DNA from 3 places in the Pseudoalteromonas maris genome. Region 1 is predicted to be linked to each of the others. Evidence: predicted binding sites of a transcription regulator. Region 1 holds the regulator's gene; each other region holds the start of a gene.
What was found. The regulator sigma-54, encoded in region 1, starts transcription at its own class of promoters, with help from an activator protein. The targets are predictions, from matches to a motif close to GTTGGCACGNNNNTNGNNT.

Region 1 (3,066 bases):
ATCAATGATGAAGTTTGCGTGTGAGATAAGCACATCGAGCAACTTTTTCTCTTCCTTGATGGCGATATCCAGTGGCAAATTTTGCATTGATAGAGGGTGTAAACGGCGAGTTTCAGAGAACCGCTTTATGAGTGTTTGCTCATCGCTATCGAGGTAAAATAATGATGGCTTTGAGAACTCAGGTAGGTATCCAAGGATATCGCTAAACTCTTGTTCTTCTTTGGGTAAGTTACGTACGTCAATGCTGACCGCTATTTTGTCGTAACTATCAGAGACGCTGCGCACCAGAGAGGGGAGTAAGTTAACAGGGATATTATCAACACAGTAGTAGCCCAAGTCTTCCAAAACTCGTAACGCTACGGATTTGCCTGATCCCGAACGGCCACTGACGATTATCAAGTCCATTTCTAACCCCTCACTAAGCATATATGCGTAATAATCATCACACTTATACGCAGTAGAATTAGGTGATGATCAGCTCAAACAACTCTTGATCGCTTGTGACGGCTCTAAGTTGTTTACACAGTTGTTTATCTTTGAGTTTATCAGCTATTTTCGCTAAGGTCTTGAGATGTTGGTCACATTGGTTATCTGGTACGAGCAGTGCGACAAAAATATCTACAGGGCGGTTATCAATCGCATCAAAATTGATGGCTTCTTTGCTGGTAACGACTAAAGCGATGATTTCATCAAGGCCTTCCAAACGGCCATGAGGGATAGCAATGCCGCGGCCTATGCCGGTGCTACCTAATTTTTCACGCGTTAAAAACGCATCGAGCAGTGTTTGCTCGCTCAAGTGAGGCGCATGTTGATGAGCAACCTGAGCAAGGTACTCCAGCATTCTTTTTTTGCTATTAAAAAGGACCGCAGCTTTGCTGCAGTCCTTTGAGAAAATATGTTCTAGGCTCATATTAGTGTCGAGACAATTTCTCTTTATGTTTGATTACTTGACGATCCAATTTGTCGATAAGGCCATCGATCGCCGCATACATATCTTGATGCTCCGCGGTTGCGAACAGTTCGCCACCATTTACGTGAAGAGTTGCTTCTGCTTTTTGTGTGAGTTTCTCAATATCAAGGATGACATGCACATTATTGATATGGTCAAAATGACGCTCAAGTTTTGCAAATTTGCTATTTACATAGTTACGAAGAGAGTCTGTGATTTCAACATGACGACCGGTAAGATTTAATTGCATAAGCATTTTCCTTCTTGTCTTGCGTCTATATCAAGCTTTTACGCTGATTTGACGGTGGAATGGCTAACGATTCACGATATTTTGCAATCGTTCTTCGAGCCACTTTAATTCCTTGCTCTGCAAGTATGTCCGCAATTTTGCTATCGCTCAATGGCTTAGCTGGGTTTTCAGCGGCTACTAGCTTCTTGATCAATGCTCTTATCGCTGTGGATGAGCATTCACCTCCGTTTTCAGTATTCACATGGCTGGAGAAGAAGTACTTAAGCTCAAATATTCCCCGAGGTGTGTGCATGTATTTCTGAGTGGTAACGCGCGAGATTGTTGACTCGTGCATTTCAACCATTTCTGCCACATCGTTGAGGACCATTGGTTTCATCGCTTCTTCGCCATGTTCAAAGAATGCCTGCTGTTGTTGAACAATGCAATTAGTTACTTTGAGTAGCGTATCATTGCGTTGTTCCAGGCTCTTTATAAACCATTTTGCCTCTTGTAAGTGAGAGCGAATAAATTGGCTGTCACTTTGTGATTTACAGTTACGCCCTAGTGAAGCGTAGTGATCGTTAACGCGTATTTTAGGCATGCTGTCTGGGTTCAATTCAACCACCCAGCGGCCCTTTACTTTTTTCACTGACACATCAGGTATCACGTATTCCGACTCTTCGCGAACGATGGTCGCGGCGGGTTTTGGATTCAGACTATGTATCAGTGTCATCACCTCTTTTAACTGCGCTTCTTTAAGCTTAGTCTTTTTCATCAAGGTGCGATAGTCGCGATTTCCTAGCAAATCAATGTAATTACAAATTACCTCTTTCGTTTCTCTAAGCCAAGGGGTTTGAGGTGAAAATTGATTGAGCTGGATCAACAAGCATTCTTGTAATGAGCGCGCGCCTATTCCCACGGGATCAAATAACTGAATACGTTTGAGTACCGCCTCAATTTCGTCTAATTCAATCTCTTCTTCTTGCTCTTCGTGATTAAGGCTTTCAAGTAAGTCTTCGGTTGTTACCGTCAGTAAGCCGTTATCGTCGATGGCCTCAATGATAGCCGTTGCAATGGCTTCATCAATTGGACTAAACGGTGTGAGTTGGAGTTGCCACATCAAGTAATCGTGCAAGGTTTCAGTTGTTTCACCTTGATACACAGATTCGTCATCAGGCATGGGGCCTGCAGAGGCCACGGGGGCCGCGCTAATGTATTCATCCCACGACACATCCATGGGCAAGTCATCGCCCATAGACTCGCTGCTCATGGCATCAGAACTCTCCATTTGGTCTGAAGTTTGAGTTTCTACCTCATTTTTGTCTTCGCCATTGCTGTGAGAGTCTTGGTCATTATCAGACTTGTCATTGTTATCTGAATAACTTTCCTCTTCGACTTCAAGCAGAGGGTTTGCGTCTAGCGCTTCTTGAATTTCTTGCTGGAGATCCAAAGTACTGAGTTGCAACAGGCGAATGGCCTGCTGCAGTTGTGGAGTCATTGTTAATTGCTGGCCTAAGCGCAGCTGTAATGATTGCCTCATGTACTCTAACAATCCTTTTTATTGTTATAACCTAAATTGTTCACCTAAATACACATCACGAACGGTTTGGTCTGCCAGAACCTCCTCAGGACTCCCTGAGGCGATCAATTCACCATGAGAAACGATGTAAGCTGTTTCACACACGTCTAATGTTTCACGCACATTGTGGTCAGTGATAAGTACGCCAATGCCACGATTACGGAGGTGTTCAATAATTTTCTTTATATCTAACACCGAAATAGGGTCGACACCAGCAAAAGGTTCATCTAACAGGATAAATTTCGGATTTGCGGCTAATGCGCGAGCAATTTCGACGCGACGGCGTTCACCGCCTGATAAAGCCATCCC
Region 2 (3,066 bases), on a different contig from region 1:
CTTGGGGCAATGGATTATATTTCCAAGCCTTTTGGTACAGCTATTGTCAGGGCGCGCGTTAAAAACCAACTGGTTATCAAACAAAAGAATAACCTGTTGGAAATGCTTGCTAGCGTCGACGGTTTAACAGAAATTCCTAATCGTCGTTACTTCGATGAACACTTTGCTAGAGAGTGGCGCCGAAGTGCACGTGCAGGGTTGCCATTGTCTGTGTTGCTGATTGATATTGATTATTTTAAACGCTTCAATGACCACTATGGTCACCAAAAAGGTGATGAGTGTTTGAAACTGGTTGCACAAACGCTTGTTAATAACTGTCGACGTGGTAGTGATTTTGTCGCTCGATACGGCGCCGATAAGTTCGTGGCTGTGCTGCCGGGCAGTGAAGAGCAAACAGCTCAAGCATTATCGAATAAACTGTGTAATGTGATACGTGATTTGTGTATTGCGAACATAGACTCTCCTATATCAGACCGTGTAACAATCTCAATCGGAGCTGCTACCTATGAAGGCGTCGATGAGGACAGTGACGAAATAGAGCTATTAGAGAAAGCTCAGAAGGCACTGCATCAAGCCAAAGACGCAGGGCGCAATGGCTTTGCATTTTGTCCCTAATGCTAAGCGCTAGTGCTAACTAGCGCTTAGGCGGGCTCGTTAACCTTACAACTTGCCTATCAGGGCCTGATAGGCGCTGTCACCAACACTGACCAAGCGGCCGGACTTGAACACTAACGGAGTGCACTCATTTTTACTGATTTTACCGTCTGATTTTACGCTTTGTGTGGCGTAGAATAGCACTTGGTAAGTCTCACCCTGATGGTTGAATGTCTCACTAAAATCAGGAGTGCCTAAGATGTCTTTTACTGTCATAGCAGCACTGTTTAAATCAATATTGGCAATATAGTTGCGGTTATTGCGCTGCTGCTGTTGCCAGTCACTTGAGCCCCAATGCGCATCAGCATCGCCATCATTGACTGAAATAACACAACCGCCTAGAAGAGGGAGTGCAACAACGGCGCAGAGTAAAGCTTTTTTCATGTTAATTTCCATACTGTTTTTATAATTCACCTAATGAATATCAAGTTCGATGCCAACTTTTAAATTTGTTTAATATCAATCGCTTATGTTTTAAAGGTGAATGTTGGTTTAGCAAACTCACCAATAAGTTGGTTAATTTAACTAACCAAGTTTCTACTTTCACCATGAGTAAATGCGGTGATGTTAAGTGCTATTTGCGCGATTAATCTGTCCCTTGCTTGGTGTGACGCCCACGCTGTATGAGGGGTCAACAGTAAGTTGCTGCCGGTGTACTCAAGTAAAGGATTATCTGAGCGAGCCGGTTCCTCACTCAGTACGTCCAACGCAGCACCTGCTATCGTGCCATTAGTCAGCGCCTGAGCGAGATCCGCTTCATTGATAATCGGTCCGCGCGCAGTATTTATGAGCACCGCAGAAGGTTTCATAAGTGCCAGCGTGTCAGCGTTGATAAGGTTAACGGTGTCCTCTGTCAACGGGCTGTGGATAGAGACAATATCGGCCTGTGCAAGTGCATCTTCGAAACGCATGCGTCCTTGTCTTGGCTCTGCGCCTTGGCGCTCTGCAATGACCACCTGCATACCAAAGGCCTGGGCGACTTTTTCGACTCCCTGACCTAACTCACCGTAGCCAATAATTGTCAGTTGTTTACCTGCAAGCTCGTGTATCGGATAGTCCAAACGACAGAACATATCACTTCGTTGCCATGCTCCCTCGTGACAGTCGTTAATATAACGATGCATATTGTTCAGAAGTAACGACATAAGCGTGAAGGTATGTTGAATAACGCTGGCTGTTGAATAGCCTGCAACATTGCATACAGTGACACCGCATTCACGTGCTGCGGGTAAATCAATGTTGTTAGTGCCAGTGGCTGCAACACAAATAAGCTGTAAGTTAGGTAGCGCTTGCATGTGCTCTTTAGTGATTTTTACTTTATTGGTGATCAGCACATGGGCGTTTTTTGAGCGTGGGATCACTTCGCTTGGGGATGTTAATGCATACCCTGTAAAGTGGCCAAGTTGCTCCAATGGCGTTAATGCATTTTCGCCGAGAGTGTGTGTATCTAACATAACAATGTTCATGGCTGGCTCCGAAGTTGAATGAGGCGGGTAGTTTTTCATGGACAATCGGCGATGGCAAAAAAAATTATTGACCTTGGAGTTGACTCAAAGGTTTATAATCACAGTAGAGCAAGTACCTAACAAGAGTGTGACGAACATGCGAATAGGTGAGTTGGCAGCGCAGGTATCAATGAGTACAGATACCCTGCGTTATTACGAACAGCAAGGATTACTCAGTGAGCCTAGCAGGGACCACAGTGGATATCGGCAGTATACACAAAAGCATCTGGCGCAATTGCAGTTTATCCGCCGAGCAAAAGAGGTGGGTTTTAGCCTTGAAGAAATCGCTGAGCTGTTGAAGATAAACTTTGAAAAGGCCCAGCACAGTTGTCAGGAAGTCAAAGACTTGACCTTAAAAAAGCGCGATTTGGTAGCAAAACGTTTAGCAGAGTTAGAGCGGTTTTATGCGTCGTTATCGCAATTGGCTCAACAGTGTTGTGGTAGTGAGGCTCCGGCGCAGCATTGTTCTATTCTCAGTGCATTGGAGGATGTAGATGGACTTAATCAGTAACTTCTGGGACTTATTTGTGTTGTCAGCTCCTTGGTTGCTGTTGGGGTTGTTCTTAGCAGGGGTGTTGAATGTGTATTTACCCAGTCACATTTTGCAACGTCACCTCGGTCAAGAGGGCTTTTGGACCACAGTAAAAGCTGCACTGATAGGTGCTCCCATGCCGCTGTGTTCATGTGGTGTTATTCCCGCTGCTGTGGGGCTTCGCCGAGCGGGAGCATCAAAAAGTGCCACTACCTCCTTTTTGGTATCAACACCTGAGACTGGAGTGGATTCAGTGTCTGTGTCCTATGCCTTGTTAGGGCCGTTTATGGCTATCATTCGTCCGATAGCCGCAGTGTGCAGCGCGATTGCCGCCGGAGTCTTGGTAGGAAAAGAGGGGGGCACTGCACATCAACA
Region 3 (3,066 bases), on a different contig from region 1:
GATAAAACTTCCAAACACGCCCATACCAATGCCAAACGTGATCAAGTGCTTCTTGGTGATTTCGACCTCTTGGTCGTTCAACCCCAACCAAAACGCCAATAAAGAAGCGAGCAACACAATGGATGCACCAAGCTTGGTGACTAACACTACGATACCACCTATGGCCGCAGAACCACCGATAACGACTTTATCAATGGGGCGCATGCGCACTTCGCTGTTAGGAAAGAGCATTTCCAAGTCGGCTTTAGGCACATTCTGGAACAACTTGATAATGGTAGAACCTGGCGTAAAACCTAACGGCTCCTTCTTTTTATTAGCAAAGTGTTCAGCGTCTTTGAACGTGATATAGACGGCCACTCTATCATAATTGGTGAACGTCACCTGCTTTTTACGCAACCCCCAAAAGCTACGAAGGGTCTCAGTCTTTTGTGTTTCACCGCGGCGATAAAAAACCATTTCTTCAAAGTCATCAAAGGTGACTTCCAGTCTTACCTTGAACAACGACTCTTCGCTGAGTGCATTTTGCAGGTCTTCATCAGTGACTTTTTCGAAGTTGGCGCTATCAAGTAAATCAGCAAACTCGTTTGCAAAACGGGCTCTGCATTGCGCTTTCTCTTGCGCTGAGGCAGCGAGCAATATGCGGGTATCACCTTGCGCATCAAACGCGGCGAAGTTATCTTTGAGGCTTTCAAGTTGCTGGTGATACTCAAAATGAATTCGATTCACTAATAAAGCGCAAAACACAGAAAATTGCGTTTTATCAATATCTGCCCCTAGGCCATCTGCGCACAGCGCGATGATGTCCTTTTTACGAAATGGAATAAAACGGTCGCCAGACATAAGTGTAGTTAAATTAAGTACAATCTAGGTTTATCTTACCTGATCATGCCAATTTCAAAAGGGTCATCGCCCAACTTTAACGCTAAAAGCCTCTTTTTAACTCTCCTAGCGTGCACTGAACATCACCATGTAGTTCAGTTATGCATACAGGCTGATATAACTCGGTGCAAGCGCATAAAATATGCACCACCAAGGTGCAGATGGCGAAAGTGCACGTACTCGCCACTCTTTATCGGTTATATATAAGCTATTGATTATTAACATTTTATATTCTTATGGCTGATTAATTTTCGACCTTGGCACAGCCTTTGCGATACAGAGTGTGTAACACAGTTTACATAGCAAAAATTAACAGGAATGAGACTATGAACAAAAACAAACTTGCAAAGGCGATTGCGTTAGTCGCTCTGTCAGTAGCTCCACTTGCGAGCCAAGCGGCCGTAACTGCCAATGTTGCTGCTACTTCTAACTACTACTGGCGCGGTATCACTCAGTCAGCAGACAGCGCAGCGGTATCAGGCGGTGTTGATTACGCAAACGACAGCGGTTTTTATGCAGGTACTTGGATTTCCAACATCGACTTCGGCGATGAAGCAAGTACTAGCTATGAAATGGACTTTTACGCAGGTTTCTCTGGCGAGGCTGAAGGCATTGGTTACGACGTAGGGTACATCTACTACGCCTATCCAGATGCTGCTGGTGACATTGGTTTTGGTGAGTTATACGGCTCTGTAAGTTGGGAGTGGCTAAGCGCTGGCGTTAGCTACCTAACTAACGCTGAAGATGATGCTACAAGCGAAGAAGATATGCTTTATCTTGAACTCAATGCGGCGTTCACAATTTTAAATGACACTGAACTTGCGTTTCACCTGGGTCACTCTAGCGGTGATACAGTGCAAGAGTGGTACGGCGAAGACGACAGCTATCTCGATTATGGCGTGAGCATCAGCAAGTCTGGCTTTACGTTTGGTCTATTACAGACTGACCTAGATGCCGATGACGACTTAAAAGCATACGTATCATACAGCTTAGACTTTGAGCTATAAGCAGCTCAAAGTCACATCTGCATTCATAACATCTATTGTTGCTGCAAAACCGGGGCCGAAAGGCCCTTTTTCTTTTATGGTACCGGGTGCCCTTTAGACGCTTCCCAAATGCGATACCACTGCTCTCGATTTAATCTTAAGGTTTGAGCATCCACAGCACTGCGTACTCGACTCATGTTACCCGTACCCAGCACAATGGCGGGTTTACTTGGATGCATAAGTAGCCAAGCGTACACCACTTGATCGATGCTTTTTGCACCAACCTCTTCACCCACTTGGGCTAAACACTGTTGCAACCGCTGCGCTTTTGCATCATCGCCTGCAAATAGTCGCCCTCCAGCAAGCGGAGACCAAAGCATAGGCGTTCGATTCAGCTGTTGGCACTGATCCAGCGTTCCGTCATCCAATGCCTGCATGTTATGGGGCGAAAATTCAATTTGGTTAGTCACCAAAGGAAAATCAAGACGAGATTGCAGCAAAGCAAACTGACTTGCAGTAAAGTTCGATACGCCGAAATGCAACACATCACCTTGGCGTTTAAGTTGCGTGAATGCCTCAGCCACTTCATCCGCATCCATCAAGTAATCAGGGCGATGAATAAGTAAGCAATCTAGGCGGTCAGTATGAAAGTTTTTTAGCGACTGCTGGGCACTATTGATAATATGCTCACGTGTGGAGTTATAGTGATTCACATGTCCCGGAACCGCCCTGTCACCTTGCTGCAATACGATGCCACACTTAGTGATAATCTGAATCTGATCGCGCACCGAAGGCTTTAACTTTAATACCTCACCGAACGCAGCTTCACATTGATACTGACCATAAATATCGGCATGGTCGGTGTCGGTGATCCCGAGTTCAATACATTGCTCTAGAAAATCGAGGTGTTCTTGTGGGCTACGCTGCCAATCCAGCATACGCCAAAACCCCATAACTAAGGGAGAGAGAGTCTTAACAGCCATACTTTGCATTCAAACATTTTTTTGTCACTATAACACAGCCTACCACCAGCAATTCAAGGATGTAGCACCTTTGCCCAGTCTCATCACCATGATTATCGTGTTATTTGTTGTTTGGCAGCAGTCAGTCCAACCTCATGAGACCCCAAACAACGTAAATACAGTGGAGCAGTGCGCGCAACTACTAACGCAACCATACGTGTCTGATAGCCAAGGCCTAC

Region 2: AAEU32_RS09370 (DUF3192 domain-containing protein) is a predicted target of sigma-54. The motif match lies at 1,077-1,095, and genes of this name have one in related genera.
Region 3: AAEU32_RS14460 (TorF family putative porin) is a predicted target of sigma-54. The motif match lies at 1,136-1,154, and genes of this name have one in related genera.

Annotation. Positions count from the first base shown of each region.
Region 1 covers NZ_JBMMUF010000003.1:295,202-298,267, reverse strand. The annotation lists gene rapZ (RNase adapter RapZ) at 1-405, opposite strand, end outside; gene ptsN (PTS IIA-like nitrogen regulatory protein PtsN) at 464-910, opposite strand; gene hpf (ribosome hibernation promoting factor) at 912-1,199, opposite strand; gene AAEU32_RS06360 (RNA polymerase factor sigma-54) at 1,225-2,718, opposite strand; gene lptB (LPS export ABC transporter ATP-binding protein) at 2,743-3,066, opposite strand, start outside.
Region 2 covers NZ_JBMMUF010000005.1:207,041-210,106, reverse strand. The annotation lists gene AAEU32_RS09375 (GGDEF domain-containing response regulator) at 1-615, shown strand, start outside; gene AAEU32_RS09370 (DUF3192 domain-containing protein) at 661-1,038, opposite strand; gene AAEU32_RS09365 (D-2-hydroxyacid dehydrogenase) at 1,176-2,120, opposite strand; gene zntR (Zn(2+)-responsive transcriptional regulator) at 2,257-2,670, shown strand; gene AAEU32_RS09355 (SO_0444 family Cu/Zn efflux transporter) at 2,654-3,066, shown strand, end outside.
Region 3 covers NZ_JBMMUF010000012.1:66,839-69,904, reverse strand. The annotation lists gene AAEU32_RS14465 (TMEM143 family protein) at 1-840, opposite strand, end outside; gene AAEU32_RS14460 (TorF family putative porin) at 1,206-1,886, shown strand; gene AAEU32_RS14455 (aldo/keto reductase) at 1,961-2,848, opposite strand; gene AAEU32_RS14450 (endonuclease/exonuclease/phosphatase family protein) at 2,919-3,066, shown strand, end outside.